4 regions of the Salinarimonas sp. genome follow, and region 4 is predicted to be linked to each of the others. Evidence: predicted binding sites of a transcription regulator. Region 4 holds the regulator's gene; each other region holds the start of a gene.
The links. Region 4 encodes PhoB, which activates phosphate uptake and scavenging genes when phosphate is short. Its sites were predicted from a motif close to TGTCATNNANCTGTCAT; they were not measured.

Region 1 (7,376 bases), 1.4 Mb from region 4:
CGATGTCGAAGCGCTCGCCCAGCGCCCCGACGTCGTAGACGCTCATCTCGTGGAACGCGCTGTCGTGCCCGAGCACCTCGGCGGCGAAGCGCGCCTGCTCCAGGTAGAACGGCTCGGAATCGATGCCGACCACGCGCCCCGCCCCGCGCCGCTTCATCTCGGCGCAGTAGAAGCCCGAATTGCAGCCGATATCGAGGACGGAGCGGCCGGCGAGGTCGTCCGGCAACGCGTGGCGGAAGCGCCGCCACATGATGCCGGGGAAATCGCCGAGGAAGTGGTTCGGCGCGGTCCAGACCCCGTCGAGATAGAGGTTGTGGAACCAGGGGCCGAGAGCCTCCACGCGCTCGGCGACGGCGTCGTGCGACAAGCGGGTCAAGCGGGTCCTCCCTGGCTGTGGACGGGGCTCGCGCGGCCGAGCACGGCGAACGGCCGCCCGCCCGGCGCCCCGCGCATCGCGGGCGCGGGCCCCGCGCCGTCCGGGGCCGCGCGCTCGGCCAGCATGGCGATGGCCGCACGCCAGCCCTCGAAGGTGCCGACGTCGACATACGCCTCGCCGGCGCGCACGCTCGTCGCGGCGCCGCCCTCGGCGATCCAGGCGTTCACCAGCGTGCCGATGAACTCGTCCCGGCAGTCCCGGCGACGCCAGAGCGCCTCGAGGTCGCGCAGGATGCGCCCGTTCATCTTGAACGCGCCCCAGATCCAATACGTCGAGGCCCGCGGGCTCTTCACCTCGATGGCGAGGACCCGGCCGGTCTCGTCGGTCGCCACCGCGTCGAAGGCGCCGGGATTCGCGACGGGAAACAGCAGGAAGGACAGCACCCCGTCCGGCAGCGCCGCGAATCCGTCCTCGGGCAGCCAGATCGTGTCGGGGAGGCCCACCAGCACCGGCTCGTCGTCGGCGACGAGAGGCACGGCGCGGAAGATCGCGTCGCACAGGCCCTTCGGCTCGGGCTGGACGGCGTAGGCGAGGAAGGCCTCGCCGTAGAAGCCGCCGAAATATTCCATGATGTCGGACTTGCCCGGCGAGACGACGAAGCAGATCTTGTCGGCCCCCGCGCCGATCATGCGCTCGCAGAGATATTCCCCCACCGCGCAGGGCCGCTCGACCCCGCCCTCGCGGCGCGAGCCGACGGGGAGGAGCTCCTTCGAGAAGGCGAGCGGCTGGATGCGGCTCCCCTGCCCCGCCGCCGGAATGACGCCCCACATGGCTCACTCCCCCGGCTGGCGTGCGCCCGCGCGCACGGAGGCGGAGGCCCGGGCCGTGGCGAAGGCGGCCTCCAGATCCTCGGCGCGCTTCGCCGAGGTGTGGCGGGCGAGCACCTTCTCGCGGGCGGCCTCGGCGATGCGGGCGAGCTCGGCATCCGTGCGCTCCATCGCGCGCAGCGAATCCGCGCCGTCATGGGCGACGAGGATCTCTTCGCCGGGCGTGAACACCTCGGAGAGGCCCTCCCAAGCGTCGGTGAGGATCGCCGCGCCGCAGGCCGCGGCCTCGAACAGCCGGCCGGAGGGGCAATGGCCCATCCGCGCCATGGCCTCGCGGGTGACGTTGAGCGTCAGCCGCGAGGAGCCGTAGAAGGCCGGGTGCTGCGCGGGCTCGAGGTGGCGCATGAAGAAGATGTTGTCGCACCAGGGGAACGTGTCCGGATATTGCGCGCCGGCGATCACGAAGCGCCGGTCCGGGCGCATGCGCGCGGGCAGCACGAACAGCTCCTCGAGCGCCGCCTGCCGATCGGCGGCCCAGGTGCCCAGATAGGACAGGTCGTAGAGCTTGCGCGCGCCCTCCGCCGGGCGGTGCACGTCCGGGTCGACATGGCCGTAGAGCGGCAAAGCGAGCGGCGCGCCGAGCCGGTCGGACAGCGCGGTCAGCGCCGGCCCGCCGGTGAAGGACAGGGCGAGATCGAAGCCCGTCAGCCCCTCCTCGCCGATGTACGCCACCGGCTCGCCGCGGGCGAGGCGGGCCATCGTCACCGGCGTGTCCATGTCGTAGAACACCTTGAGCGGCCGCCCCGCCGCCCGCACGAGCTCCGCCGCCGCGACGCCGTCGGGGCAGTAGGACGTCACCATGGCGACGTCCGCCTCCGCGAGAGCGGCCTGCGCTTTCGCCCGCGCCTCGGCCCAGTCGTCGTAGAGCGCGAGCGTCCCGCCGGGGATCTCGGCGAGGTCGCGGTGCTCGCGATAATAGGCGACGTCGCGCTCGAAGAACGTCACCGACCAGCCCCGGGCCGCCAGCGCCGAGATCAGCCCCCGCCAGAGCGTCGCGTGGCCGTTGCCCCAGGAGGACGAGACGGTCAGTCCGAAGACGACGAGCTTCATGGGCTGCGCGCTCCCGGGAGGGGGGGATTGGAGTCGGGTCCTCGCGTGTCATCCCGGACGCCGAAGGCGATCCGGGACCCATGACCGCGACCGCCGTCTTGCGGCGCAGGCGCCGCATCGCGAGCCGGCGCCGCGCCGTACGGTCGAGGCGCGCGCGCGGAAACCGCGCGCGAGGACGCGTCGGCGGTTCTGGGTCCCGGACTTGCTTCGCAATCCGGGATGACAGCGGAACCGCCCGGCTTGTGGTTCACCACCAGCACCCGCGCGCCGTCCCCACCGAGGGCGAGCGTGGTGCGGCTCGCGGTGTCGATCTCCGTCTCGAACACCCGAGAGAAGGGCAGCCCCCGCGCCCGGCAGAGCACCGCGCGAACGACGTCGCAATGCGTGACGAGGGCGATCTCGGCGCCGTCGGGACGATCGTCGCGGAGCGCGGCGACGAGCCCTTCGACGCGGTCCGCCACGTCGGCCATGCGCTCGCCCGCGGGCGTCTGCGCCGTGTCGCGCTCCGCGTTCCAGCGGCGCCACAGCGGGTCGTCCTCGAGCTCGGCGAAGGACCGCCCCGCCCAGGGGCCGAAATCGATCTCGTCGAGCGCCGCGTCGATGGTAACGCCGCGCCCGCGGGCGAGGATCTCCGCCGTCTCCACCGTGCGGGGCTGCGGGCTCGCGACCACATCCGCGAGCGGGCGCCCCTCGAGGCTCTTCGCCAGCGTCTGCGCTTCGGCGCGCCCCTCCGGCGACAGCCGGACCGCGGGATCGCGCCCGGCGAGCGTTCCGGGCGTCCCGTCGTGGGCGCCGTGGCGCACGAGATGGAGGACGAGCAGGCTCATTGCAGCGTCGGCCCGGTCGCGTCGTCGTCTTCGTCGCCGGCGATGAACGCCTCGGTGCGGTCGTGGGCCGCGGCGTCGGTGAACTGGCGCGGCGGCGACTTCATGAAATAGGAGGACGGTCCCACCACCGCGCCCGCGAGCTTGCGGTCGAGCGCGATCTTGGCGCAGCGCACGGCGTCGATGACGATGCCCGCCGAGTTGGGGCTGTCCCAGACCTCGAGGCGCATCTCGAGCGAGATCGGCGCATTGCCGAAGGCGGTGCCCTCCATGCGGATATGCGCGACCTTGCGGTCGCCGAGCCAGGGGACGTGGTCAGAGGGTCCGATGTGGATGTCGTCAGGGTTCATCGGCGTGCCGAGCTGGCTGTCGACGGCCTGGGTCTTGGAGATCTTCTTCGATTCGAGCCGATCGCGCTCGAGCATGTTCTCGAAGTCCGCATTGCCGCCGACGTTGAGCTGGTAGGTACGGTCGAGCCGCACGCCGCGCTCGCGGAAGAGGTTCGTCAGCACCCGGTGGGTGATGGTGGCGCCGACCTGGCTCTTGATGTCGTCGCCGATGATCGGCACGCCGGCCTGCGCGAAGCGGCGGCGCCAGTCCGGGTTCGAGGCGAGGAAGACCGGCATGCAATTGACGAAGGCGCAGCCCGCCTCCATCGCCCGCTCGGCGTAGAACTCGGCCGCCTTCTGCGAGCCGACGGGCAGGTAGGAGACGAGCACCTCCGTCTCCGTCCGCTTGAGCGCCTCGGTGACGTCGGCGACGGGCGCCTCCGATTCGGCGACGCGGGCGCGCAGATAGCGTCCGAGCCCGTCCAGCGTCGGCCCGCGGGCCACCGTGACGCCGGTCTTCGGCACGTCGGCGAAGCGCAGCGTGTCGTTCGGCGCGGCGTGGATCGCCTCGGCGAGGTCGAGCCCGACCTTCCCGGCGGTGACGTCGAAGGCGCAGGAGACGACGATGTCGCGCACGCGATAGCCGCCGAGATCGGCGTGCATGAGGCCGGGGATCGGCTCGTTCGCGGCGGCGCTCTCATAGAAGCTCAGGCCCTGGAGGAAGGCGCTCGCGCAATTGCCGACGCCGACCACTCCGACGCGCACGGTGCCAGCGGCCATGAGACATCCTCCTCGTTCGGCGAGCGGAGCGCACGCGGGGTGCGCGGCTCGCGATCCCCGTTCGGGAGGCGCTACGCTTGAGACGCCGGCTTTGTTCCAGGACCGGGGGCGGATCGTTGTCGCATCGCGAGGAAACTTTGTCGCCGTTGGAGCCGACGGCGCGCGGAACGGCCGCCGCGTCGTGTCATCCAGGCGTCACGCTCCCGGTCCAGCTTGCAGCCGTTCGAAACGAGACGCCACGCGCGGGGCCGCCGGCCCGGCGGATGGCGAGCCATGCTGGGAAGCCGTCCATGAAAGACATCGACCTCAACGAGATCTCCGCCGACGAGTGGGACGAGAAGAACTTTCCCCGTCCCGAGGAAAGCGAGTTCGACCGCGTCGTCGAGCGCGCCATCTCCCGCCGCGGGTTCCTCGGCGGCGTCTTGGCCTTCGGCTCCGCCGCGGCCGTGATGGGCGCCGGCGCTCTGGTCGCCCCGTCGACCGCGAAGGCGCAGCAGACCTCGCGATTCGCCTTCGAGGCGATCCCGATCGCGACGGACGGCACCGTGCACGTGCCCGAGGGCTACACCTGGCGGACGCTGGTGCGCTGGGGCGACCCGCTGTTCTCGGGCGTCGCCGAGTTCGACCACGAGACCGGCGGCTCGGTCGAGGATTCGGACAAGATCTTCGGCGAGAACACCGATGGCATGGAGCTGTTCCTGATCGGCGACCGGACGGTGATCGCGATCAACAGCGAATACGCCAACCGCAAGGTCAACCTGCCGCAGGCGACCGACGGCGTGCCGCGCGACGCCGCCGACGTGCTCAAGCTGCAGAACCTGCAGGGCGTCACGGTGATGGAGATCGCCGAGGGCGAGAACGGCTGGGACGTCGTCGTCGACAGCCCCTACAACCGCCGCATCACGCACAACACGCCGATGCGCATCTCCGGCCCGGCGGCCGGCCACGACCTGATGAAGACCGACGCCGACCCGACGGGGACGATGTCGCTCGGCACGATGAACAATTGCGGCTCGGGCAAGACCCCCTGGGGCACCTACCTGACCTGCGAGGAGAACTTCAACGGCTATTTCGGCTCCACCGAGCCGGTGCAGGATCAGAAGCCCAACGCCCTCGTGGACGGCTACGCCCGCTACGGCATCGGCCCGGACGGCTGGGGCTATGACTACCACAAGTGGGACGCCCGCTTCGATACGTTCAAGAACCCGAACGAGCCGCACCGCGCCGGCTGGGTCGTCGAGATCGACCCGGCGAACCCGGACGCGATGCCGGTGAAGCGCACGGCGCTCGGCCGCTTCAAGCACGAGAACGCCGCCGTCGCGCTCGCGCCGGACGGCCGCGTGGTCGTCTACATGGGCGACGACGAGCGCGGCGAGTTCCTCTACAAGTTCGTCTCGCGCGACATCTACGTGCCGGGCGGCGACACCTCGACCCTGCTCGACGTCGGCCAGCTCTACGTCGCGGTCTTCGCCGACGACCAGACCGGCCGCTGGGTCGCGCTGACGCCCGAGGCGACGGACATGGACGAGGCCGAGATCGCCATCTTCACCCGCATGGCCGCCTCGAAGCTCGGCGCCACGACGATGGACCGTCCGGAGTGGGTCGCCGTGAACGGCCTCTCGCCCGAGGTCTATTGCTGCCTCACCAACAACCGCAACCGCGGCGTCAAGGCGAATGCCGGCGGCGACCCGACCCCGGTCAACGGCCCGAACCCGCGCGAGGTCAACCATTACGGCCAGATCGTGCGCTGGCGTCCCGAGGGCGGGGATCACGCCGCCGAGGGCTTCACCTGGGATCTCTACGTGATGGCCGGCAACCCGACCGTCCACTCGGACGCCTATGCCGGCTCGCCGAACATCAACCCCGGCAACCTGTTCAACTCGCCGGACGGCATGGTCATCGACACGGCCGGCCTCGTCTGGATCCAGACCGACGGCGACGACGACAACGAGGGCGACTTCGTCGGCATGGGCAACAACCAGATGCTCGCGGGCGATCCCGTCACCGGCGAGATCCGGCGCTTCCTCACCGGCCCCCACGGCTGCGAGGTGACGGGCCTGTGCTGGTCGGCGGACCGCCGCACGATGTTCGTCGGCATCCAGCACCCGGGCGCGCCCTTCCCGGACGGCGAGGGCAAGCTGCCCCGCTCCAGCGTCATCGCGATCAAGCGCGAGGACGGCGGGCTGATCGGCTGACGCGCCGACAGACGTGACCCGGCGCGTCGGCAACGGCGCGCCGGGTCCTTTCGCGAGACTACCCCAGGAACGCTCGCGCGAGATCCAGGTCCGCGCGGGTCAGCCCGTGGCCCGTCGGCAGCGCCTCGTGCGCCACCTCCGCCCCCGCTCCCGACAGGGCCGCGGCGAGGTTCGCCGCGTCGGCGGCGGGCACGATCGGGTCCATGCGCCCGCTCGCGATCAGGACCCGCTTGCCGTCGAGGCGCCCCTCCGGCGGCGTCGAGAGCGGGGTCATCGCGCGCCAGAGCACCGCGCCGGCAAGGACCTCCGGGTGGAGGTAGAGCAAGGCCGCCGCGATGTTGGCGCCGTTCGAGAACCCCACCGCCACCGGCGCCGCGAGCCCGTAGGCGTCGCGCGCCTCGGCCACGAAGCCGGCGAGCTCGCCCGCCCGGGCGCGTACGTCCGCCTCGTCGAAGACGCCTTCCGCGAAGCGGCGGAAGAAGCGCGGCATGCCGTTCTCCAGCACCTTGCCGCGCGGCGAGACGTAGGCCCGCCCCGGCGCGATCTCGGCGACGAGAGGCACGAGGTCGTGCTCGTTTCCGCCGGTCCCGTGCAGGAGCAGAAGGGGCGCGCGCGCCGCATCGCCCGGCGCGTGCGCGTGGACGAAGGAGAGGTCGGCCATCGTTCGTCTCCTCACAGGGGCGGCAGCACGGCCTCGATCCGCGCGCGCTGCGGCTCGAGGACGGGCGGCAGCTTCAGGGCGGCGCCGAGGCTCTCCGCCGGCTCGTCCGCGGCGAAGCCCGGATCGTCGGTGGCGATCTCGAACAGCACGCCGCCGGGCTCGCGGAAATAGACCGATCGGAAGTAGTTGCGGTCCTTCTGCTCGGTCGTCGGCAGGCCCATGCCGGCGAGCGCGTCCGCCATCGCCGCCTGCGCCGCGTCGTCGGCGGCGCGGA
Region 2 (7,376 bases), 1.2 Mb from region 4:
TCGGAGAGCAGGAAGACGTAGGTCTCGTCCCCGAAGGTCGCGATCTCCATGCCCTCGGGCTCGACGCCCTTGTTGCCGGAGCGGTCTTCCGGGTAATGGCCGATGCGCGCGAGGGCGTACTCGAAGTCGAGGCCGGACTCGTGGAGCACCGCGCCGTCCTTGGCGAAGATGGTGAAGCCGCGCGAGCCGCCCTCGTAGTCGCCCTCGTTGGCGGTGACGATGCGGTCCGTGCCGAGCCACTTCACGGCGTCGGGCTCGCGCGGGACGCCGTCCAGCGTGTCGGTGAAGGTCAGCGCGCCCTCCTCCTCGGTGTCGACGCCCGCGAGGTCGACGGCGCCGGCGGAGAAGTGGGAGACCACCGAGCCGTCGGAAGCCAGCACGACGACGTGATTGTTCTCCTGCAGCGAGACCACGATCTCGCCGGCCTCGTTGACGTCGACGAACTCGGGCTCGGGATCGGACGGCGCCACCTCGGCGAGGCCGGTGACGTCGGCCATGATCATGCCCTCGCAGTTCGGGGCGCCGTTCTCGAGGGGGACGATCGCGACGTACCCGGCGGGGAGCTGCGGAATCTCACCGTCGTTCAGGTCCTCGTCGCGCTCGTTCTCGATGGCGATCGCGAGGAAGGAGCCGTCGGGCGCGACCGCGGTCGCGTCGGGCTGGCCGCCGAGATCGCACGAGCGGGTCAGCTCCTGCGTGGCGACGTCGAGGACCGCGAGATGGCCCGAGGGCTCGACGTAGCTCTCCGACGTGTTCACCGCGACGAACGCCGTCTGGCCGAGCGCCGCCACCGAGGTCGGCTCGCCCTCGGTCGGGATCGAGCCGAGCGGCTTCGGGCTCGCGGGATCGGTGATGTCGATCAGGCCCACGGCCTCGAGCGGGCTGTCCGAATAGACGAGCGTCATGCCGTCGCCGGTCGCCGTGATGATCTCGGCCGATGTCTCGGTCAGCGGATCGGCGTCCGCCGGCAGGTTCCCCGGCACCGGGAAGGACGCGATGCGGTCGAAGGTCTGCGCGGCGGCGGGCATCGCCGTCGAGGCGAGCAAAGCCGCGACGAGCGCGCCGGTGAGCGTGCGAGGTGTCATCGTGGTGGTCCCTCCCTGTCCCTGGGGCAAGCTGCGCCATGGGTAGGAGGAGCGTGCGACGGCTGGATGACAGGGGCGAGGGGAGAGCGCCTGCGCCTCTTTCACCCCTTCAAGAGCGCCGCCAGCTCCCGGAACGGGTCCTCGCTCTTGGGCGAATTCGGGTCCTGCCGCAGCGCGTCGTAGAGCTTGGGCACGAGCGCCACCGCCTGGTCGAGGTCCGGGTCGGCGCCGGCCTGGTAGCCGCCCATCAGGCGCAGGTCGCGGGTCTCCTCGAAGCGGGCGATCAGGGCGCAGAACTTGCGCACCAGCGTCTGCTCGTCGGCCCGCCAGACCTGCCGGGCGAGGCGGGAGATCGAGGAGAGCGGGTTCATCGCCGGGTAGCGGCCGCGGTCCGCGATCCAGCGCTCGAGCACGATGTGGCCGTCGAGCGTGCCGCGGATGTTGTCGGCCACCGGGTCGTTGTGGTCGTCGCCGTCGACGAGGACGGAGAACACCCCCGTGATCAGCCCCGAGCCCTCGACGCCCGGCCCGGCGCGCTCGAGCAGGCGCGGCAGGTCGGAGAACACGCTCGGCGGATAGCCGCGCGAGACCGCGGGCTCGCCGGCGGCCAGCGCCACGTCGCGGGCGGCGTGGGCGTAGCGCGTGACGGAATCGCAGATCAGGAGCACGTGCTCGCCGCGGTCCCGGAAATATTCCGCGATCGCCATGGCGGTGTTGGGCGCGAGGCGACGCATCATCGGGCTCTCGTCGCCGGTGGAGACCACCATCACCGCCTTGTCGCGGTTGGCCCCCAGCGTCTCCTCCAGGAACTCGCGCACCTCGCGCCCGCGCTCGCCGACGAGCGCGATCACCACCGTGTCGACCGACTGCGCGGCGGCGAGCATGGAGATCAGCGTCGACTTGCCCACCCCCGAGCCGGCGAAGACGCCGATGCGCTGGCCGGCGCAGAGCGGCGTGAACAGGTCGATCGCCCGTACTCCCGTGCGGAAATGCCGGCCCACGCGCGCCCGGCGCATGGCCGGGGGCGGCTCGCGGAACGGATGGACGACGTCCGCGCCGAGCCGGAGCGCGCCGCGCCCGTCGATCGGACGCGCCAGCGCGTCGACGACGCGGCCCCTCCAGGACGGGTCCGGCTGCAGCGAGACCGGCTCCAGCCGCCAGGCCCGGTCGCCGAGACGCGCGTCGATGGCGCCCTCGAAGGGTTTCACGGTCGCGCCCTGCGCGTCGATGCGCACCACCTCGCCGATCTGCGGCTCGGCCCGGCCGGGGATCAGCACCCGCTCGCCGAGCTTCAGGAAGGGCGAGAGGCCGCCGACCCGGTAGTGCCCCGGCGCGACGGCGGAGACGACCCCGCCCTCGGCGACGAGCGGCGTCTCCCGCGCGGCGCGGGTCACGGCGTCGGCGAGGCGGTCGAGGGCGCCGGCGGGACTCACGGGCCGTCACCCGCCGCGGGCGCCTCGGCCCGGATCGGCACGTCGCCGAGATGGCGCGCGCGCAGGGCTTCGATCGTATCGGCCGAGAACAGGCTGCGCGGATCGGCGGCGAGCCGCTCGGGATCGACGACGACCGGCTCGGCCGCGGGCTCGTCCGCGGCGGGACGCCATTCCTCGCGGGGATCGATCGCCGCCGGCGGCGTGGCGGCCGCATCCATGCGCGGGGCGAGGACCGCCGGCTCGCGCTCGTCCGCCCACAGGCGCACGGAGGCGTCCGCCGGCGTCGTCGGCGGCGCGACCGGCATCGGCGGGGGCGGCGCGTGCGCCGCGGCGTAGGCGGCCCGCGCGATCAATGCGTCCTCGAAGGGCGGCGGCAGCGGCGCGTTCGCGAGGCGGGGCGGGGAGGGCGGCGTGCGGGCGATGCGCAGCGCGTCGCGCACCGCCTCCAGCCGGTCGATCCGCGCCTGGGCGTCCGGCGCCATGGCGAGCGGCGGCAACGGCGAGGTCATCAGGACGACCCGCCCAGCGTGCGGATCGCGCTCGACTGCGCCCGCTCGGCTTCCTCGATGGTGGAGGCGACGCCCTCGAAGGCGCGCGAGACCATGATCAGCCGCGTCATCTCCAGCACCGGATTGACGTTGGCGCCCTCCGTGTAGCCCTGCGCCACGCCGTTGCCGGTGAAGTCGAGCACGGGCTCGGCCGGAATGTCGGGCACGAGGCCGGCATTCTCGAAGCGGGCGAGGCGCGCGGCCTCCGGGATCGCGAACAGCCCCAGCGCCCCGACCTGCACGCCGTTCTGCTCCAGCATGCCGTCGCGCGCCGCGACCGGCGGGCCGCCGTCGGGGTCGAGCTGGATCGGCGCGAGGCCGGCATCGAGCACGCGGTAGCCGGCGACCGTCACGAGCTCGCCGTTCTCGTTCATCGAGAAGCGCCCGTCGCGGGTATAGACCGGCCCGTTCGGCCCCTCGAAGGCGAAGTACGCGTTCCCGTCGACGGCGAAGTCGAGGAGGTTGCCGGTCTGCTGCAGGCCCCCCGCCTGGCGCGAGACGAAGGTCTCGCCGGCCGAGGCGAAGGAGACCGGGTCCTTGCCGGCGCTCGACAGGAGCTGCTCGAAGGTCACCTCGTCGGCGCGGTAGCCGACCGTGTTCATGTTGGCGACGTTGCGGGCGATCGTCTCCATGCGGCGCTCGAGCGCCACCTGGCCGGACAGGGCGACGTAGATGGACGGCTGCATCGGGCTCCCCTCAGCGTCCGATTCGGATGGATTGCAGGCTCATCAAGAGGTCCGAGCCGATCTGGGCGGTGACCGGCTGGCCGATGAGGATCGTGGGCGCGGCGGCGGGCGCCGGCGGGTTCGCGACGTCCCACAGGCTCGCGAAGCGCTCGAGGAACTTGGCCAGCTTCGCCGGATCCTCGAAGTCCGCGAGCTTCAGCCGGTCCTCGATCATCCGCGCCTGCTTGTCGACGTCGGCGCCCTGGATCGCGTCGGGGAGGCCCAACGCCGTGCGCACCACCTGGGCGAGGGCGGGCTCGGCCAGGATCTCGTAGACGTTCTTCAGGTTCGGCGCCTTGCGCTCGAAATAGAGCGCCAGGCGAACGCCCTCGTTCTTGGCGCCCTCGGTCTCCTCCAGCGTCATGCGCACGTACTTGTCGATCGTGCCTTCCTTCACGCGCGAGAACACGGTCGCGGTCTCGCCGTAGCGCTTGAAGTTGAAGGTCTCGACGAAGTCGCGGTAGCGCTTGTCGACGAGCTTCACGGCGAAGGCGTCGCGGGAATCGATCCCCTCCTCCAGCGCCTTCCTCATGAAGCCCTTGGCGTAGGTCATGTCGGAGAGGCCGTGCGCCTTCATGGCGAAGGCGAACAGGCGGTCGTCGCCCAGCAGATCCTCGATCGACGTCACCGTCTCGATGTTCTCCCGGTAATACGCGATCTCGCGCGCCGCCTGCGGCGTCTGCGCCGTGCGCGCGAGCGTGCGCGTCATGTCGCTCGCCACGAGCTTGTAGGACAGAGCCGTCGCCAGCATGCACGCCTCCTCGCCGGGTGCGGGGTCTCGAAGGCGACGATGGCGGGGGAGGCTTGCGCGGGGCTGGAGGGGCGAAGAGACCGGAAAGTGGGTGCGCGATACCACCCTGTCTTTCCGGGACGCGAAGCGGGCCCGGAACCCAGAACCACAGCCGGTCGTCTTGCAGCCCTTGGGCTGCACTGGGAGGCGGGAATGCGCTTGGCGGTGGAGCGAAGAGCGCGCGATGCGCGCTCGAGGACCCGTCTGTGGATCTGGGTCCCGGACTTGCTTCGCAATCCGGGATGACATCCGCGAGTGCGTATTTCCAACGTCGGAGCGAGGGCGGTCAACGTGGCCGAGGCTCTCGCCCCTCACCCTCACCCTCACCCGAACAGCGCGTCGATGTCGTCCTGGCTCACCGCGACGTCGGCGGTCTGGGGGCCGTTGAGGAGGAGGGCTTCCTTGCGGGCCTGCTTGGCCGCGTCCTCGGGGTCGACCTGGCCGGACTGGTCGCGGGCGTTCACCGCCTCGGCGAAGCGCGAGAGGCGCTTCTCCACCTGGCTGAGCTCGTCCACCACCTTGGTGATGCGCTGGCCGGTGATGTCCTGGAAGGAGCAGGCCTCGAAGATCGCCAGCACCTTCTCCTGCACGAAATCGCGGTAGGTCTCGAAATCGTCGTGGGTCGCGCCGAGGATCTCCTCGGCGGCCGCCATGATCGTGTTCGTCGCCGATTGCGTGGCGTTGACCACGTTGCCGAGCTCGTCGTGCGCCACCGGCAGGCGGGCGCGGTAGATCTCGTTGGCGCGCAGCGCGCCGATCTCGCGCTTGATGTTGGTGACGTAGTCCGCCACCGCCTGAAGCTCCCGAACGATGAGGCCGAGATCGATGCCTTCGGGATCGATGTTGTGCCCCCGCGCCTGAGCGCGGGTCTGCCGTGCCGCCGTCGCCGCCATGCTCGCCACCTATTCTGCCGTTCTCGCGTGGCCGGGGCGCCCCGCGCGCGCCTGTCGTTCGCGCGCCGGGCGCTCCTCGTGGATCGGCGGCGTCAGGAGCCGCAGACGGCCTCGATCTTGGACTTGAGGGTCTGCGCGTTGAAGGGCTTGACGATGTAATTGTTCACGCCGGCCTTCTTCGCCGCGATGACGTTTTCCGTCTTCGATTCGGCGGTCACCATGATGAAGGGCGTCACGCGCAGCGTCTCGTCCGAGCGCACGTGGCGCAGCAGCTCGTAGCCCGTCATCGGCTCCATGTTCCAGTCGGAGATCACGAGGCCGTATTTCTTCTGCTTGAGCTTGGCGAGCGCCGCGGTTCCGTCGCTCGCATCGTCGACGTCCTCGAAGCCCAGCTGCTTGAGGAGGTTGCGGATGATGCGGACCATCGTCTGATAATCGTCGACGACGAGAATCGGCATCTTAAGGTCGAGGGCCATGTCCCAAGCTCCGAGTTACGCGACCCGCCGCCTCTCGCGGGCGGCGCTGAAACGGTGATCGAGGCGGCCTCCGCGGAGGGACGCCGATGCTCGCCTTCTACCGCGGCCGGTCTTGAAAAGCGGTTAACCGCGCGCGGCCTCGTGGAGCCGCGTACGACTTAAGTTTTGCGGAACCAAAGTCTCATGGAAGATCGTTGCCCGAGCGCTTTATTGTTGTGGTCCATGGAGAAGGAACCCCCGTCATGGCCGCGAACGCTCTCGCGCAGCGCGAACGGACGTTTCCCGTTCTTTATTTCGAGGACCTGGCGCTCGGCCAGCAGGCCAGCCTGATGCGCACGGTCATGGAGGCCGATCTCGAGCGCTTCGCCGAGATCTCGGGAGACACCAACCCGCTGCACCTGTCCGAGCGCTACGCCCAGGCGACGCGCTTCGGCCAGCGCATCGCCCACGGCATGTTCACGGCGAGCCTGATCTCGGCGATCCTCGGCACGCGCCTGCCGGGGCCGGGCGCCGTCTACCTGTCGCAATCGCTGCAATTCCTCGGGCCCGTGCGCATCGGCGACGTCGTCTCCGCCGTGGTGGAGATCGTCGAGCTCGTGCCCGAGCGCCGGCGCGCCCGCCTTTTCTGCGAGGCGAGCGTCGACAGCCGCCCCGTGCTCGAGGGCGAGGCCTGGGTCGCGGTGCCCTCGCGCAACCGCGCCTGACCGGGGGGAGGCTCCACCTGTCATCCCCTGCGCCGGCGTCGCCGGCTCCGGCCGGGGACGGCACGGAGCGCGAGACGCCTTCGTCCGCCCGGCGCTTGACGCGGCCGCGCGGCTGACGCACTTCCGTGACCATGACCGCCCCGTCCTCGCAGCCCTCCGCCGTCTCGGCCTCCGCCACGCACGTCGCGCCCGCGCCCGACCGGCGTGGCCCCGTCGTCGCCATCGGCAATTTCGACGGCGTCCATCGCGGCCACCAGACGCTGCTGGCCAACGCCCGCGAGCGCGCGACCGCCCGTGGCGTCGCCAGCGCCGTGCTCACCTTCGAGCCGCACCCGCGCGCGTTCTTCCAGCCGGACAGGCCCTTCTTCCGCATCACGCCGCAGGCCGAGAAGACCCGCGTGCTCGAGCGGGTCGGCGTCGAGGCCGTGCACGTGCGCGCCTTCGACGCCGCGCTCGCCGGCATGAGCCCCGACGCCTTCGTCGACGAGCTTCTCGTCGGCGCCCTCGACGCGTCGGGCGTCGTCGTCGGCTACGATTTCCACTTCGGCGCGAAGCGCGCCGGCACGCCCGCCGTGCTGACCGAGCTGTGCGCCGCGCGCGGCATCAGGTGCGACGTGGTGCCGGTCGTCGAGGAGGCGGGCGCGCCGGTTTCCTCCTCGGCCATCCGCACGGCGTTGAGCGACGGCGACATCGCCCGCGCCAACGCGCTTCTCGGCTACCGC
Region 3 (7,376 bases), 930 kb from region 4:
GCCATCGACGCCATCGGCTATCGCGGCACGAAGAAGCCCGGCGAGGTGACGTTCTCCGCCATGCTCGAGCTCCATATCGAGCAGGGGCCGATCCTGGAGGCCGAGGGCAAGACCATCGGCGTCGTGCAGGGCGTGCAGGGCATGCGCTGGTACGAGGTGACGCTCACCGGCCGCGAGGCGCATACCGGCTCGACGCCGATGCGGCTGCGCAAGAACGCCCTCGTCGGCGCCGCCCGCCTCGTCGACCGAATCGACGCCATCGCTCACGAGCACGCGCCGCACGCGGTCGGCACGGTGGGCCTGCTCGAGGTCACGCCGAACTCGCGCAACGTCATCCCGGGCCAGGTCTTCTTCACGGTGGACTTCCGCCATCCGGAGGACGCCGTCCTCGCGCAGATGGAGGCGAAGCTCTACGCCGTCATCGACGAGATCGCCGGCGCCATCGGGCTCGAGGCCGAACGCAAGAAGGTGTGGGACTCTCCGCCCGTGAAGTTCGACCCGGACCTGATCGCCGCCGTGCGCAACGGTGCGGAGAAGGCGGGCTTCTCGCATCGCGACATCATCTCGGGCGCCGGGCACGACGCCGCCTACACCGCCCGCGTTGCGCCGACCACCATGGTGTTCGTCCCCTGCGAGGGCGGGCTCTCGCACAACGAGGCGGAATCGACCTCGTTCGACGAGTGCGCCGCGGGAGCGCAGGTGCTGCTCAACGCGCTCCTGGAATACGACAGCCGCTTCGCCTGAGGAGGCGGGGCGACCCGGGACGGGCCCGACCGGGCGCGGCCATCGGCCGCGTCGATCCGCGGCCGATCGTCGGCGGCCGGTGCTCGCCGCCCGCGCGGCGGCTCGGCCGCGCTCCGTTCGCCATGGGCGGGCGCACGTGCGATGCGGATGCGCGCTATGCTGGTATTCTCCGGCGCTGAGAAGTAATCGTGCAGCGATAACGCTAGCCGACTTAGTAAAAGCCGTCAAAAAACTGTTACGCGCCGGCTCTAGAGCGAGACCGTCGCGTGCAATCGCGCGCGTTTCTCCACGCACCCAGGATCGGAGATCGCCTCCATGTTCCGCACCTCCCTTCTCGGCATGACCGCCGCCGCCGCGCTCGTCGCCGCGATCGCCGGGCCCGCCGCCGCTCAGGACTGGACGTCCGAGCTCCCCGTGTTCCGCATCGGCCTGCTCGGCGGCGAGAACGAGGCCGATCGCCTGCGCAACAACGAATGCCTGATCGAGGCGCTGGGCTCGCGTCTCGGCGTCCCGGTCGAGCTCTTCCCGGCGCCGGACTATGCGGGCGTCATGCAGGGCCTGCTCGCCGACCAGCTCGAGATGTCCTTTCTCGGCGCCTCCGGCTACGCCGGCATCTACCTGCAGGATCCCGAGGCGGTGGAGCCGATCTTCGTGAACGCCGAGGCCGACGGCTCGCTCGGCTACAAGTCGGTCATGTACGTGCGCACCGATTCCGGCATCGAGTCGCTCGAGGGCATGCAGGGCCGCTCGCTCGCCTACGCCGATCCGAACTCGACCTCGGGCTACCTGGTGCCGCGCTTCGAGCTCGGCCAGCAGGGCATCGCCGACGACTACTTCTCGACGACCGGCTTCGGCGGCGGTCACGAGCAGGCGGTGGTCGCCGTGCTCAACGGCCAGTACGACGGCGGCGTGACCTGGGTGTCCGGCGTCGGCGAGCCGTCCGAGGGCTACACCCGCGGCAACCTGCGCCGCATGATGGACAACGGCCTCCTCGACATGGCCGACCTGCGCATCATCTGGGAATCGAACCTGATCCCGAACGGCCCGATCGTGCTCCGCAAGGACGTGCCGGCCGAGGTTCGCGAGATCGTGGTCGAGTATTTCGGCAACCAGCGCGAGATCGATGCCGAGTGCTACGTCAACGTCTCCTTCGGCGACGGCGCGGGCTGGAAGCCGGTCGACCACGCCTTCTACGAGGGCGTCGTGACCATGCGCAAGGCCGAGATGGAAGGCTCGCGCTGAACCGCGGACCAGATCGCGACGGACCCTCGCCCCGGGCGAGGGTCCGTTTTGCGTGGCGCGGCGCTCGCTGCGCCCTGCCGGCCGCCCGACACCTCGCGAGGACCTCATGCTGGAATTCAAGCAGCTCACCAAGCGCTTCAACGACACCGTCGCCGTCGACTCGGTCACGCTGACGATCCCCAAGGGGCAGATGGTGGGCGTGATCGGGCGCTCCGGCGCGGGCAAGTCGACGCTGCTGCGCATGATCAACCGTCTCAACGACCCCTCGGGCGGCGAGCTGATCTACCGCGGCGTCGACGTCGCCAAGCTGAAGGGCGCGGAGCTGCGCAAGTGGCGCTCGGACTGCGCCATGGTGTTCCAGCAGTTCAACCTCGTCGGCCGGCTCAACGTGATCACCAACGTCATGACCGGGCGCCTGCACGAGCACGGCTTCGTGTCCTCGATGCTGCAGCTCTTCTCCGCGCAGGAGCGCGCCTTCGCCATCCGCGCCCTCGACCGTCTCGGCATGGCGCATACGGCGCTCCAGCAGACGGACACCCTCTCCGGCGGCCAGATGCAGCGCGTCGCCATCGCCCGCGCGCTCGTCCAGGAGCCCGAGATCCTGCTCGCCGACGAGCCCATCGCCTCGCTCGACCCGCTCAACGCCAAGGTGGTCATGGACGCGCTGCGGGCGATCAACGTCGAGGACGGGCTGACCGTCGTGTGCAATCTCCACACCCTCGACACCGCGCGCGCTTATTGCGACCGCATCATCGGCATGCAGGCCGGGCGCGTCGTCTTCGACGGCGCCGCGCACGAGCTCACCGACGCGGCCGCGCGCGAGATCTACGGCGCCGAGGCCGGCGACGCCTTCCAGGAAGGCCTCACCTCCACCTCGCTCGGCGGCCATCCGGCGCCTGCGGCGGCGGCGGTCTGAGCCATGACCGCCCATGCGCTCACCTCCTCGGCGGCCGGTCCGGAGGCGCCCGACGCCGTCGCCCTGTTCGAGACCCATCGCAAGGCGCTCATCCGCCAGAAGATGTGGACGAACCTCCTCTTCCTCGGCCTCTTCCTGGCGATGCTCGCCTGGTCGATCGACGTCTCGCGCTTCTTCCCGGAGCGGCTGGCGCAGGGCGTCCCCCGGATCTTCGAGTATTTCGGCACGGTCCTGCCGAGCCTCGAATGGGACAAGCTCTTCCTGCCCCGGGGCGAGGACGGGCGCGCGGTGCCGGGCTCGCTGACGTTCTGGTATTCCGACTTCGCCAAGTACGTCCGGCTCATCTTCGAGACGATCCTGATGGCGATGACGGCGACGATCCTCGGCGCCGCCGCCGCCTTCGCACTGTGCTTCGCCGCCGCGCGCAATCTCGCGCCGAAGGGCTGGGTCGGCGTGCTCTGCCGGCGGACGCTCGAGGTCTGCCGCGGCGTGCCGGAGATCCTCTACGCCCTCGTCCTCGTCTTCGCCGTCGGCATCGGCCCCCTCGCCGGCGTCATCGCCATCGCGATCCACACCGCGGGCGCGCTGGGCAAGCTCTTCGCCGAGGTCGCCGAGAACGCCTCGATGCGTCCGGTCGACGGCATCCGCTCGGTGGGCGGGTCCTGGTTCGAGGAAGTTCGCTACGGCATCGTCCCGCAAGTCCTGCCGAACTTCGCCTCCTATACGCTGCTACGCTTCGAGATCAACGTGCGCGCCTCCTCCATCGTCGGCTTCGTCGGCGCGGGCGGCATCGGGGCCGAGCTCAACCACACGATCAGCTTCTACTCGGACGACCGGGTCATGGCCGTGCTGATCCTGGTGGTGCTCACCGTGACCTGCATCGACCTGATCTCCGAGCGCGTGCGCCACGCCTTCATCGGGCGGGAGAACCTGAAATGAGGACGTTCACCCTCGCCGCGATCGGCCCCGCCGAGATCGAGGCGGCGCGCGCCGCGAACCCGAAGGCCTTCGGCGATCCCCTGCGCCGGGCCCTCGTGATCGGCTCGTGGGCCGTGATCCTCGGCTATCTGCTCTACTCGCTGTGGTTGTTCGAGTTCTACAAGCTGTTCGCGTCCTCCGAGAACGCCGTGCGCATGATCACGCGCATGTTCGTCTGGCAGGACATGGACACCTGGATGTACGAGCAGATCTACGTCGGCATCGCCCAGACCATCGCGATGGCCTTCCTGGGCACGCTGCTCGCGACGATCCTCGCCCTGGTCATCGCCTTCGCGGCGGCGCGCAACACGATGCCGCTGTGGCTGCCGCGGCAGGCGACGCGCCGTTTCCTCGACGTGCTGCGCGGCGTCGACCAGGTGATCTGGGGCCTCGTCTTCGTGCGCGCGGTGGGTCTCGGCCCGCTCGCGGGCGTCCTCGCCATCTTCGTCTCGGATACCGGCACGCTGGCCAAGCTCTATTCGGAGGCGATCGAGAACATCGACCGCAAGCAGGTGGAGGGCGTGCGCGCCACCGGCGCCGACGGCGCGCGCACCATCCGTTACGGCATCCTGCCGCAGATCCTGCCGGTCTTCATCTCGCTCTCGCTCTACTCCTTCGAGTCGAGCACGCGGTCCGCCACGATCCTCGGCCTCGTCGGGGCGGGCGGCGTCGGCATGGTCATCATCGAGCGCTTCCGCGCCGGCCTGTTCGATCAGGTGGCCTTCGTGGTGCTCAACGTCCTCGTCGTCATCGCCGTGATCGACTGGATCTCCGCGAGGATTCGCAAGCGCTTCATCGGAGAGCGCGGGCATTGAACGCGCCGAGCGGGCGTCGCCGCGCGCCCGTTCCCGCCCGCCGCAAGGTCTCGCGCTTCGCGCTGCGACGTTTCTTCACTTTTGTTTCTCGAGACCTCGCGGGCTCTACGCGACGGCGTCCATCCGGCCCGGCGCGAAAGCCGCCGAACGGCCAAGCTCGACCGTGCCCGATTTGCCACGGACGCGCTTTCGTGATCTCTTCGCGTTCACGGGGGGAGCTGCAGGCGTTATCAACCGGCGCCGGTGTTGCGGGCCGGGTGCGGCGGAGTCTCGGATGTCTCGAGCCATGGGGATCGGTCGAAAGCGAGCGGGAACGGCCCTGTGCCTTCTCGCCGCCGCGGGTGTTGCGGCCTTCGCCGCGCCGGCGCGCGCACAATTCGACTTCTTCGGCCTGTTCGGCCGCGACGAGGAGCCGCCCGAGCCGAGCGCCGAGGCGCTGCCCTACGCTTTCGACCTCCTCGTCGAGGGCGAGGCCGACGTCGACGACGCGCTGGAGACGATCTCGACCCTCTACCGCCTGCGCGGCGACCCGCCGCCGGACGCCGAGGCGCTGGTGCGCCGGGCGCAGAGCGATCTCGTGCCCTTCATCGACGCGCTCTGGGGGCTCGGCTACTACAACGCCCGCGTCCGCATCGAGGTGGCGGGCGTCCCCCTCACGATTCGCGGCGAGAACGCCGCGGCGGCGACCCAGGCGGCGCGCGCTTTCCGCGGGCAGGCGCTCGTGCCCGTGCGGGTGCTGATCGACACGGGCGAGATCTTCCGGATGCGCCAGATCCGGGTGCTCGGCCCGGAGGGCACGCCGCTCGCGCTGCCGGAGGGGGTCTACGCCCTCGAGCCCGGCGACCCCGCCGCCAGCGCCGGGATCCTGGCCGCGCAGGCCAACATCGTCGATTATTACCGCGCCGCCTCCCGGCCGCTCGCCGAGATCGCGGCGGTGGAGCCGGTCGTCGTGCATCCCGAGGGGATCATGGATCTCGCGATCCGTGTCGCGCCGGGGCCGGTCGCCGGCATCGGCCCGGTGGCGGTGAGCGGCAACGAGGGCGTTCCGGACTACGTCATCCGCTCCTTCATCTACACCGAGCCCGGCGACCCGTATTCGCCCGAGGCGATCGCCTCGATGCGCCGCTCGATCGGGCAGATCGAGGCGCTCTCGGCCGTGCGCGTGAACGAGGCGGACGCGCTGAACGCGAACGGCAACCTGCCGCTCGAGGTCGTCGTGTCCGAGCGGCTGCCGCGCGTCTTCGGCGTCTCGGCGAGCTACTCCACGTCGGACGGCCCTGCCGCGACGGTCTATTGGGCGCACCGCAACCTGTTCGGCGGAGCCGAGCGGCTGCGGCTCGAGGCGAGCGCGATCTACCTCACCCAGACCGGCGCGCGCGCGCAGGCGGCGGACGAGGAGTGGTGGGACGATCTCGGGGGCAAGGTCTCGGCGAGCTTCGTCAAGCCGGCTCTGTGGGGCACGCGCAACGACTTCCTCGCCGACGCCCTGGTCTCGCGCGATCGCACGTCCGGCTACACGGCCGAGCTCGTCAACGTGACGGCCGGCATCCGGCACCGCTTCGGCGAGCGTTCCAACCTCCAGGTCGGAGGCGAGTACGAGATCGGCCGCGGCACGGACGTGCTCGGCGACTACGACTACACGCTCGTCGGCATCCCCGTCGCTTTCGTGCAGGACGCGACCCTGTCGCGGCTCGACCCGCGCGAGGGCTACCGCATCCGCGCCGGGGTCACGCCCTATCTCGAGGCCTTCGGCTCGAGCGTCGGCTTCACCTACGCCGACGCCGAGGTCTCCGCCTATTTCCCGCTCGACCCGCTGAAGCGCTACGTCATCGCCGGGCGCGTCGAGGTTGGCTCCATCGTGGGCGCCGAGCTGAACGAGGTGCCGACCAACCGGCGTTTCTTCTCCGGCGGCGGCGGCTCGGTGCGGGGCTACGCCTATCGCAGCCTCGGTCCGCAGCTCGCGGGCGAGCCGATCGGCGGGCGCTCGCTGTTCGAGGCCTCGCTCGAGGCGCGTCTGCGCGTCACGGACAATATCGGCATCGTCCCCTTCGTCGATGCCGGCTCGGCCTTCCGCGAGAGCTATCCGAGCTTCGACGAGGAGCTGCGCTTCGCGGCCGGCGTCGGCCTGCGCTACCACACGCCGATCGGCCCGCTGCGCGCCGACGTCGCCTTTCCCCTCAACCCGGAGGAGGGGGACGACGCCTTCGGCCTCTATCTCGGCATCGGGCAGGCCTTCTGATGACGCGGCTGCGTACGTTTCTCCTCGCTCTCCTCCTGATCGGCGTCGCGCTCGCCGGCGGGGTCGTCGCGACCTCCTCGCTGCGCGCGCAGGAGGACCAGGGCGTTCTCGCGGGGCTGATCTCGAACCTGCTCTCGACGCCGACGCAGCAGATCTCCATCGGCGCGGTGGAGGGCGCGCTCTCCTCCGAGGCGACGATCCGCGACATCCGCATCTCGGACGAGGAGGGCGTCTTCCTCTCGCTCGACCGCGCGACCATCGACTGGAACCGCTCGGCGCTCGTCTTTCAGCGCCGTCTCGAGGTGAACGCGCTGACGCTCGGCACGCTGATCGTCGAGCGCCTGCCGGAGCGCGAGGACGTCGACGAGGAGGACGTGGAACAGGGCCCGCTCTTCCCCGAGCTGCCGCTCGAGGTCGACGTCGACCGTTTCGCGCTGGAGGA
Region 4 (7,376 bases):
ATCGAGGAGCTGATCGACGAGCTGCGCCAGAACTACACCATCGTCATCGTCACCCACTCGATGCAGCAGGCGGCGCGCGTCTCCCAGAAGACCTGCTTCTTCCACCTCGGCTATCTCGTCGAGGAGGGGCCGACCGACCAGATCTTCACCAATCCGCGCGACAAGCGCACGCAGGACTACATCACCGGCCGCTTCGGCTGAGCCCTGCCCCTGCTCTCGAGGAGACGGACCCCATGTCCCAGCACACCGTCGCATCCTTCGACACCGAGCTCCAGGAGCTGCGCCGGTCGATCATGGAGATGGGCGGCATCGCCGAGAAGATGCTCGCCGACGCCACCACCGCCCTCGTGCGCCGCGACGTCGGGCTCGCCCAGTCGGTGGTCAGCACCGACTACCGGCTCGACACGATCCAGCGCGACATCGAGGAGAAGGCGATCCTCACCATCGCCCGGCGCCAGCCCATGGCGATCGACCTGCGCGAAGTGATTTCCGCCATCCGCATCGCCTCCGACATCGAGCGGATCGGCGACATGGCGAAGAACATCTCCAAGCGCACGCTCGCCATCTCCGGCCAGTTCGAGCCGCAGCGCGTCGTGCTCGGCGTCGAGCGCATGTCGGACATGGTGCTCGGCCAGCTCAAGGACATCCTCGACGCCTACACCCAGCTCGACGTCGACAAGGCGCTCGAGGTCTGGCGCCGGGACGGGGCGACGGACGCGCTCTACAACTCGCTCTTCCGCGAGCTGCTGACCTACATGATGGAAGATCCGCGCAACATCACCTTCTGCACGCATCTCCTGTTCTGCGCGAAGAACGTCGAGCGGATCGGCGACCACACGACCAACGTCGCCGAGACGATCCACTACCTCGTGACCGGCCAGCCGATCACCGCCGAGCGCCCGAAGATGGATCGCACGGCCTACGAGACCGGCCAGACCGACGAGGCGCCCGGCGGCCCCGCCGCGCCGGCCTCGTGAGGGAGCGCGGAGCGACGCGGACATGACGACGCGGATCCTGGTGGTCGAGGACGAGGAGCCCCTCACGCTCCTCCTGCGCTACAATCTGGAGGCCGAGGGCTACAAGGTCGACACGGTCGCCCGCGGCGACGAGGCGGAGCTGCGCCTGCGCGAGCAGGCGCCGGACCTCGTCCTGCTCGACTGGATGCTGCCGGGTCTCTCGGGCATCGAATTGTGCCGGCGCATCCGCGCGCGCGCGGAGACCGAGCGCCTTCCCGTCATCATGCTCACGGCGCGGGGAGAAGAGGGCGACCGGGTGCGCGGCCTCGCGACCGGCGCGGACGACTACATCGTCAAGCCGTTCTCCGTGCCCGAGCTGCTCGCCCGGGTGCGCGCGCTCCTGCGCCGCGCCAAGCCCGCCCATATCGCGAGCCTGCTCGCCGCCGGCGACATCGAGCTCGACCGCGAGACGCATCGCGTCCGCCGCGCCGGCCGGGAGCTGCATCTGGGCCCCACCGAGTTCCGCCTGCTCGAGTTCCTGATGCAGAGCCCGGGCCGCGTCTTCACCCGCGAGCAGCTCCTCGACGGCGTTTGGGGGCACGACGTCTACATCGACGAGCGGACGGTCGACGTCCATGTCGGGCGCCTGCGCAAGGCGATCAACACCCGCGACACCCTCGACCCGATCCGCACCGTACGCGGCGCCGGCTATTCCTTCGACGAGACCTTCGCCAAGTCCGAGGGCGGCGGCGTCGGAGCACCGACCGGCACGGATTGAGCTGCGCGCAAGCCTGGTTTGCGCCTTCGGGTCTGGTTTCTTACGTGCTGCGCTGCGAAACGCCGTCGTGGTATGGCTCTGCCCGTAGGCCGAGCACTTCCGCGAAAGGGAAAAGATGTCGGACACCGCCGCCCCGGGCGCGATCGCAGCCCCGCCCGTCGACTGCCACGTGGAGCGCGTCACGCTGGTCGAGCACTATACCGACCGCCTCTTCCGCTTCCGCACCACCCGTCCCGCCTCGTTGCGCTTCCGCTCCGGCGAATTCGTCATGATCGGGCTGCCCGGCGGCGAGCGGCCGGTCTTCCGCGCCTACTCGATCGCGAGCCCGAGCTGGGACGACGAGCTCGAGTTCTTCTCGATCAAGGTCCCCGGCGGCCCGCTCACCGAGCGGCTTCAGCGCATCGCCGAGGGTGACGAGATCCTGATCAAGAAGAAGCCCACCGGCACCCTCGTGCTCGACGCGCTCGCGCCCGGCAAGCGCCTCTACATGCTCTCCACCGGCACCGGCATCGCGCCCTTCGCGAGCCTGATCCGCGATCCCGAGACCTACGAGAAGTTCGACGAGGTGATCCTCACCCAGACCTGCCGCCGCGTGGCCGAGCTCGCCTACGGCGAGAACACGGTGCGGGCGCTCGTCGAGGATCCGCTGGTCGGCGAGATCGCCGCGCCCCGTCTGACCTTCTACACCACCGTGACCCGCGAGCCTTATGCGCGCACCTTCCGCATCACCGAGGCGATCGAGACCGGCCGCCTCTTCGCCGATCTCGGCGTGAAGCCGCTCGACCCCGAGACGGACCGGGTGATGATCTGCGGCTCGATCGAGATGACGAAGGATTGCCGCGCGCTCTGCACGGCGGCGGGCCTGGAGGAGGGCTCGAACGCCAAGCCCGCCCATTTCGTGGTGGAGCGCGCCTTCGTCGGGTGAGCCGTCGTCGCGCGCCTCAGTACCCGACGGCCGCACCGTCCTTGCGGGGGTCCGACCCTGCGACGTAGCCGCCGTCCACCTTGGCGACGAGCTGCGCGCCGCCGAAGCCGAAGCTGGCGTCGGGCGCCTCGACCGTGACGTCGTGGCCGCGGGCGCGCAGGCCCTCGATGACGCTCTCGCCGGCGAAGTCCTCCACGGCGACGCCGAGGCCTCGCGTCACCCGCCAGCGCGGCGCGTCGGCGGCGGTCTGCGGGTCCTGGCTCCAGACCTGGGTGCGCAGCACCATCTGCAGGTGCCCCTGCGCCTGCATCGGCCCGCCCATCACGCCGAAGCTCATCAGCGGCGCGCCCCCCTTCGTCAGGAAGCCGGGGATGATGGTGTGGAACGGGCGCTTGCGTGGCCCGACCCGGTTCGGATGCCCCGGCGTCGTGACGAAGCCGAGCCCGCGGTTCTGCAGCGCGATGCCGGTGTTCGGCACGACGACGCCCGAGCCGAAGCCGGCATAGTTCGACTGGATGAAGGAGACCATCATCCCGCTCTCGTCGGCGGCGGTGAGGTAGACCGTCCCGCCGGCCTTCGGCGCGCCGGCGCCGAAATCCTGCGCGCGCCCCTCGTCGACGAGCCGGGCGCGGCTCTCGAGATAGCCCTCGTCGAGGAGATGGGCGGCGGTGACGTCCGTCATCGCGGCCGGGTCGGCGACATAGGCCTCCGCGTCGGCGAGCGCGAGCTTCATCGCCTCGATCTCGAGATGGATCGCCTCGATGCTGTCCGGCGCGAAGCGCTCGAGCCGCAGATGCTTGATCATGCCGAGCGCCATGCAGGCGGCGATGCCCTGGCCGTTCGGCGGGATCTCGTGCAGCGCGACGTCGCCGTAGGTCGAGGAGACCGTGCCGCACCAATCGTTCTCGTGTGCGGCGAGATCGTCTTCCGTCAGCACCGCGCCGTTGGCGCGGGCGAAGGCGGCGATCTCCTGCGCCAGCACGCCGCGATAGAAGGCCTCGCCCCGGGTCTCGGCGATGAGCGCGAGGGAGCGGGCGATGTCGGGGCGCCGGACGAGCTCCCCCGCCTGCGGCGCGCGGCCGCCCGGCATGAAGGCCTCGGCGAAGCCCGGCTGGTCCTTCAGGACCTTCGCGCCGCGCGCCCACAGCGCGCCGATCACCGGCGTCAGCAGGAAGCCGTCGCGGGCGTAGCGAAGCGCCGGCTCGAACAGGGCGTCGAAGGGCAGCTTGCCGAAACGGCTCGAGAGGTCGACCCAGGCCGAGACGGCGCCGGGCACGGTGACGCTCTCCCAGCCGCGCTCGGGCATGCCGTTCGGAAAGCGATCCGGCGTCCAGGCGGCGGGCGAGCGGCCGGAGGCGTTGAGCCCGTGCAGCTCCCGCCCGTCCCAGAGGATGCAGAAGGCGTCGGAGCCGACGCCGTTGCCGGTCGGCTCCAGCACGGTGAGCGCGATCGCGGTCGCGAGCGCCGCATCGACGGCGTTGCCGCCCTTGGCCAGCATGGCGAGGCCGGCCTGCGCCGCGAGCGGCTGGGAGGTCGCGACGACGTTGCGCGCCATCACCGGAGAGCGGCGCGAGGGGTAGAGAGCGGCGGAGCGATAGTCCACTGTCATTGTCCTTGTTGTTCCTGCGTCGTCCCGCCGATCCCGGTCTTTCGGGCGAGCCGCGCGTGCGCGCGCACCGAGAACAGGATCGAGGCGAGCGCCGCCACGAGCAGAAGCAGCGAGATCGGGCGGGTGAAGAAGGTCGTCCACTCGGGATCGGTCATCAGCGCCCGCCTCAGGTTCGTTTCCGCGATCGGCCCGAGGATCACGCCGAGCACCAGGGGCGCCAGCGGGTAGTCGAGGCTGCGCAACAGATAGCCCGCGAGACCGATGAAGCCCAGGAGGTAAACGTCGGTCATCCGATTGTTGAGAGCGAACGAGCCGACGACGCAGCAGACGATCACGACCGGCACCACGAGATGGGTCGGCGCCTCCGTCACGCGCAGGAAGTAGCGCATGGTGGCGACGCACATCAGCGCCATGATCAGGCTCGACACGACCATGGCGACGAACATGCCGTAGACCAGGTCGGCGTTGTCCATGATCAGCCGGGGGCCGACGCTGATGCCGTGCACCATCAGCGACGCCATCAGGATGGCGTCCACCGCCGAGCCCGGGATGCCGAGCGCGATCAGCGGGATCAGCCCGCCGCCGGCCGTCGCGGAATTGCCCGCCTCCGAGGCGACGACGCCGTCGGCGTGGCCGGTGCCGAACTTCTCCGGCGTCTTCGAGGCGCGCCGCGCCTGGTCGTAGGCGAGCAGGTTCGCGATCGAGCCGCCGGCCCCGGGCAGCGCGCCGACGAAGACGCCGATCAGCGAGGAGCGGATCAGGTTGAGGGGCCGCGTCAGCACCTCCTTGAGCACCGATCGCGTCTCGAAATCGACCGTCTTCGGGATCAGGCCCGCCGGGGAGCGCGCCCGGTGGGCGTCCTCGACCTCCGACATCAGCTGGCTGATGGCGAAGACGCCGATGAGGACGACGAGGAAGGGGAAGCCTGCCATCAGCATCTCCACCTCGTAGGTGAAGCGCGGGCGGCCCATCATCGGGTCCGGGCCGACGGTGGCGATCGCGAGCCCGATCACGCCGGCGATCAGGCCACGGACCAGGGACTTGCCGACGAGGCTCGCGACGATGGTCAGCGCGAAGACGATGAGCGCGAAATACTCCCACGGCCCGAGCTTCACCGCGACGAGCGCGAGGGGCGGCGCGGCCAGGATGAGTACGACCGTCGAGATCAGCGTGCCGAAGAACGAGGCCCAGATCCCGAGGCTGAGCGCGCGACCCGCCTGGCCGCGCCGCGCCATCGGGAAGGCGTCGAAGGTGGTCGCGACCGAGGAGGGCGTGCCGGGGATGCCGAGCAGCGCCGCGGAGATCAGCCCGCCCGTATAGCCGCCCACATAGACGGCGAGCATCACCGCGATGCCCTGCAGCGGCGGCATGGCGAAGGTGAGCGGCAGGGTCAGCACGATCGCCATGGTGATCGTGAAGCCCGGAATGGCGGCGGCGACGATGCCGGCGAGCGAGCCGATCGTCATGTAGATCAGCGTGTCGATCGCGAAGATCTGCGCCGCGCCGGCGAGGAAGGCCTCGAACATGCGATCCCTCCCGTCAGCCCAGGATCCGCCCGCGGGGCAGGAACACGTTGAAGACCCGATCGAACAGGAAATCGAGCCCGAAGGAGAAGACGAGCGCCACGACCACCATGAGCGCGAGACCCTTCGCGCCGCGCTTCTCGCGCGGCGCGACGAGCGCCATCACGACGACGAGGAAGAGGAAGGTCGCGATCTCGAAGCCGAGCGTGCGCAGGACGCCGAGATAGACGCCGAAGGCGGCGAAGGCGCCGATCACCAGCCGGCGCCGCACGAGGAAGCCGCCGACGGTCGCGCCGAACGAGGCCGTGGCCTCGCCGGACGCGGCCCGTCGCCGGCGCTCGCGCGCGATTCGCACCACCCCGTCGACCGCGGCGATCAGGCCGAGGACGACGAGAAGACCCATGACGAGGCGCGGGAAGGCGCCCGCGCCGAGCGGCTCCCACCGCGAGGAGGGCAGGGCGCCCGCATCGACGAACAGCACGGCCGCGACCGCGACGATCGCGAGATACGACACGAGCCGCGCGACCTCTGTGGCGAGGGCGGGCGTCGCCACGCCGCCCTCGTTGCGATCGGGAGTGGGAACCGTCGGCATGATCAGCCTTCGAGGCGCGAGACGAGGCGCAGGATCGTCGCGTCGAGGTTCTCGAGGTAGCCCTCGTAGGCCTCCTCGGCGCGGAAATCGACCTCGGCGCCGGCATTGTTGATCTGCTGGACGAACTCCTCGTCCTGCGCCGTCTGCTCCAGCGCGGCCTCGAGCGTGTCGATGGCCTCCTGGGGCGAGCCCTTCGGCATGACGATGCCGCGGGTGATGGTCAGCTCGAGGTCGTGGCCGAGCTCCTTGAAGGTGGGCACGTCGGGCGTCTGCGACAGGCGCTCGCCGGCGCCGGTGGCGAGGAAGCGCAGGTCGCCGTTCTCGACGAACTGGAGCGAGGACGAGACGTCGCCGATGGCGGCGTCGAGATTCCCGCCGACCAGCGCCCGGATGCGCTCGCCCGTGCCCTCGTAGCCGACATAGGAGAACTCGATGCCGGCGGCCTCCTCGATCATCGCCGCGTGCAGGTGCGGCACGCCGCCGAGCGTGACGCCCACGCGCACCTCGCCGGGATTCTCCTTCACGTAGGCGGCGAACTCCTCGAAGGTCTGCCAAGGGCTGTCGGCGTTGACGACGAAATACTGGGGCGAGGAGGTCATCAGCGCGACCGGCTCGAAGGAGTCCCAGTTGAGGTCGGTGAGCCCGGTCTTGCTCGCGACGAGAAGGCCCTCGTGGATCTGGGAGATGGTGTAGCCGTCCGCGTCGCGGCGGCTGAGCTCGACGAGGCCGACCGTGCCGCCGACGCCGGGCATGTTGATGACGGCGAGCGGCTGGCCGAAATGCTCTTCCGCATGGTTCGCCACGATGCGCATCAGCGTGTCGCTGCCGCCGCCGGGACCCCAGGGCACGATGAACTCGACCGGACGCTCCGGATAGTCCTGCGCCGCCGCGGCGCCGGGGCCGAAGGCGAGAGCGGTCGCGCCGAGGGCGGCGAGCATGGGCTTCATCATTGTCGTGTTCTCCTCTGGTTTTCGCGACGGGCGGCGGCGTGCG

Region 1: a site for PhoB is predicted at 4,429-4,445, ahead of ABL310_RS05400 (PhoX family phosphatase). Genes of this name have one in related genera too.
Region 2: a site for PhoB is predicted at 1,141-1,157, ahead of ABL310_RS17380 (esterase-like activity of phytase family protein). Genes of this name have one in related genera too.
Region 3: a site for PhoB is predicted at 967-983, ahead of phnD (phosphonate ABC transporter substrate-binding protein). Genes of this name have one in related genera too.

What each region holds. Positions count from the first base shown of each region.
Region 1 is NZ_CP157794.1:1,164,444-1,171,819, reverse strand. Features, by position in the region: gene ABL310_RS05425 (TIGR04290 family methyltransferase) at 1-376, opposite strand, end outside; gene ABL310_RS05420 (nucleotidyltransferase family protein) at 373-1,206, opposite strand; gene ABL310_RS05415 (glycosyltransferase) at 1,210-2,313, opposite strand; gene ABL310_RS05410 (histidine phosphatase family protein) at 2,310-3,140, opposite strand; gene ABL310_RS05405 (inositol-3-phosphate synthase) at 3,137-4,246, opposite strand; gene ABL310_RS05400 (PhoX family phosphatase) at 4,537-6,441, shown strand; gene ABL310_RS05395 (alpha/beta hydrolase) at 6,500-7,102, opposite strand; gene ABL310_RS05390 (VOC family protein) at 7,114-7,376, opposite strand, start outside.
Region 2 is NZ_CP157794.1:3,739,550-3,746,925, reverse strand. Features, by position in the region: gene ABL310_RS17380 (esterase-like activity of phytase family protein) at 1-1,085, opposite strand, end outside; gene fliI (flagellar protein export ATPase FliI) at 1,187-2,518, opposite strand; gene ABL310_RS17370 (hypothetical protein) at 2,515-3,027, opposite strand; gene flgF (flagellar basal-body rod protein FlgF) at 3,027-3,752, opposite strand; gene ABL310_RS17360 (DUF1217 domain-containing protein) at 3,763-4,542, opposite strand; gene ABL310_RS17355 (protein phosphatase CheZ) at 4,905-5,474, opposite strand; gene ABL310_RS17350 (response regulator) at 5,567-5,950, opposite strand; gene ABL310_RS17345 (MaoC family dehydratase) at 6,193-6,654, shown strand; gene ABL310_RS17340 (bifunctional riboflavin kinase/FAD synthetase) at 6,786-7,376, shown strand, end outside.
Region 3 is NZ_CP157794.1:1,623,433-1,630,808, forward strand. Features, by position in the region: gene ABL310_RS07545 (Zn-dependent hydrolase) at 1-744, shown strand, start outside; gene phnD (phosphonate ABC transporter substrate-binding protein) at 1,060-1,986, shown strand; gene phnC (phosphonate ABC transporter ATP-binding protein) at 2,093-2,902, shown strand; gene phnE (phosphonate ABC transporter, permease protein PhnE) at 2,906-3,841, shown strand; gene phnE (phosphonate ABC transporter, permease protein PhnE) at 3,838-4,695, shown strand; gene ABL310_RS07570 (autotransporter assembly complex family protein) at 4,982-6,934, shown strand; gene ABL310_RS07575 (translocation/assembly module TamB domain-containing protein) at 6,934-7,376, shown strand, end outside.
Region 4 is NZ_CP157794.1:2,549,344-2,556,719, reverse strand. Features, by position in the region: gene pstB (phosphate ABC transporter ATP-binding protein PstB) at 1-201, shown strand, start outside; gene phoU (phosphate signaling complex protein PhoU) at 234-977, shown strand; gene phoB (phosphate regulon transcriptional regulator PhoB) at 1,000-1,734, shown strand; gene ABL310_RS11825 (ferredoxin--NADP reductase) at 1,850-2,659, shown strand; gene ABL310_RS11820 (gamma-glutamyltransferase family protein) at 2,676-4,268, opposite strand; gene ABL310_RS11815 (tripartite tricarboxylate transporter permease) at 4,265-5,794, opposite strand; gene ABL310_RS11810 (tripartite tricarboxylate transporter TctB family protein) at 5,808-6,383, opposite strand; gene ABL310_RS11805 (tripartite tricarboxylate transporter substrate binding protein) at 6,386-7,333, opposite strand.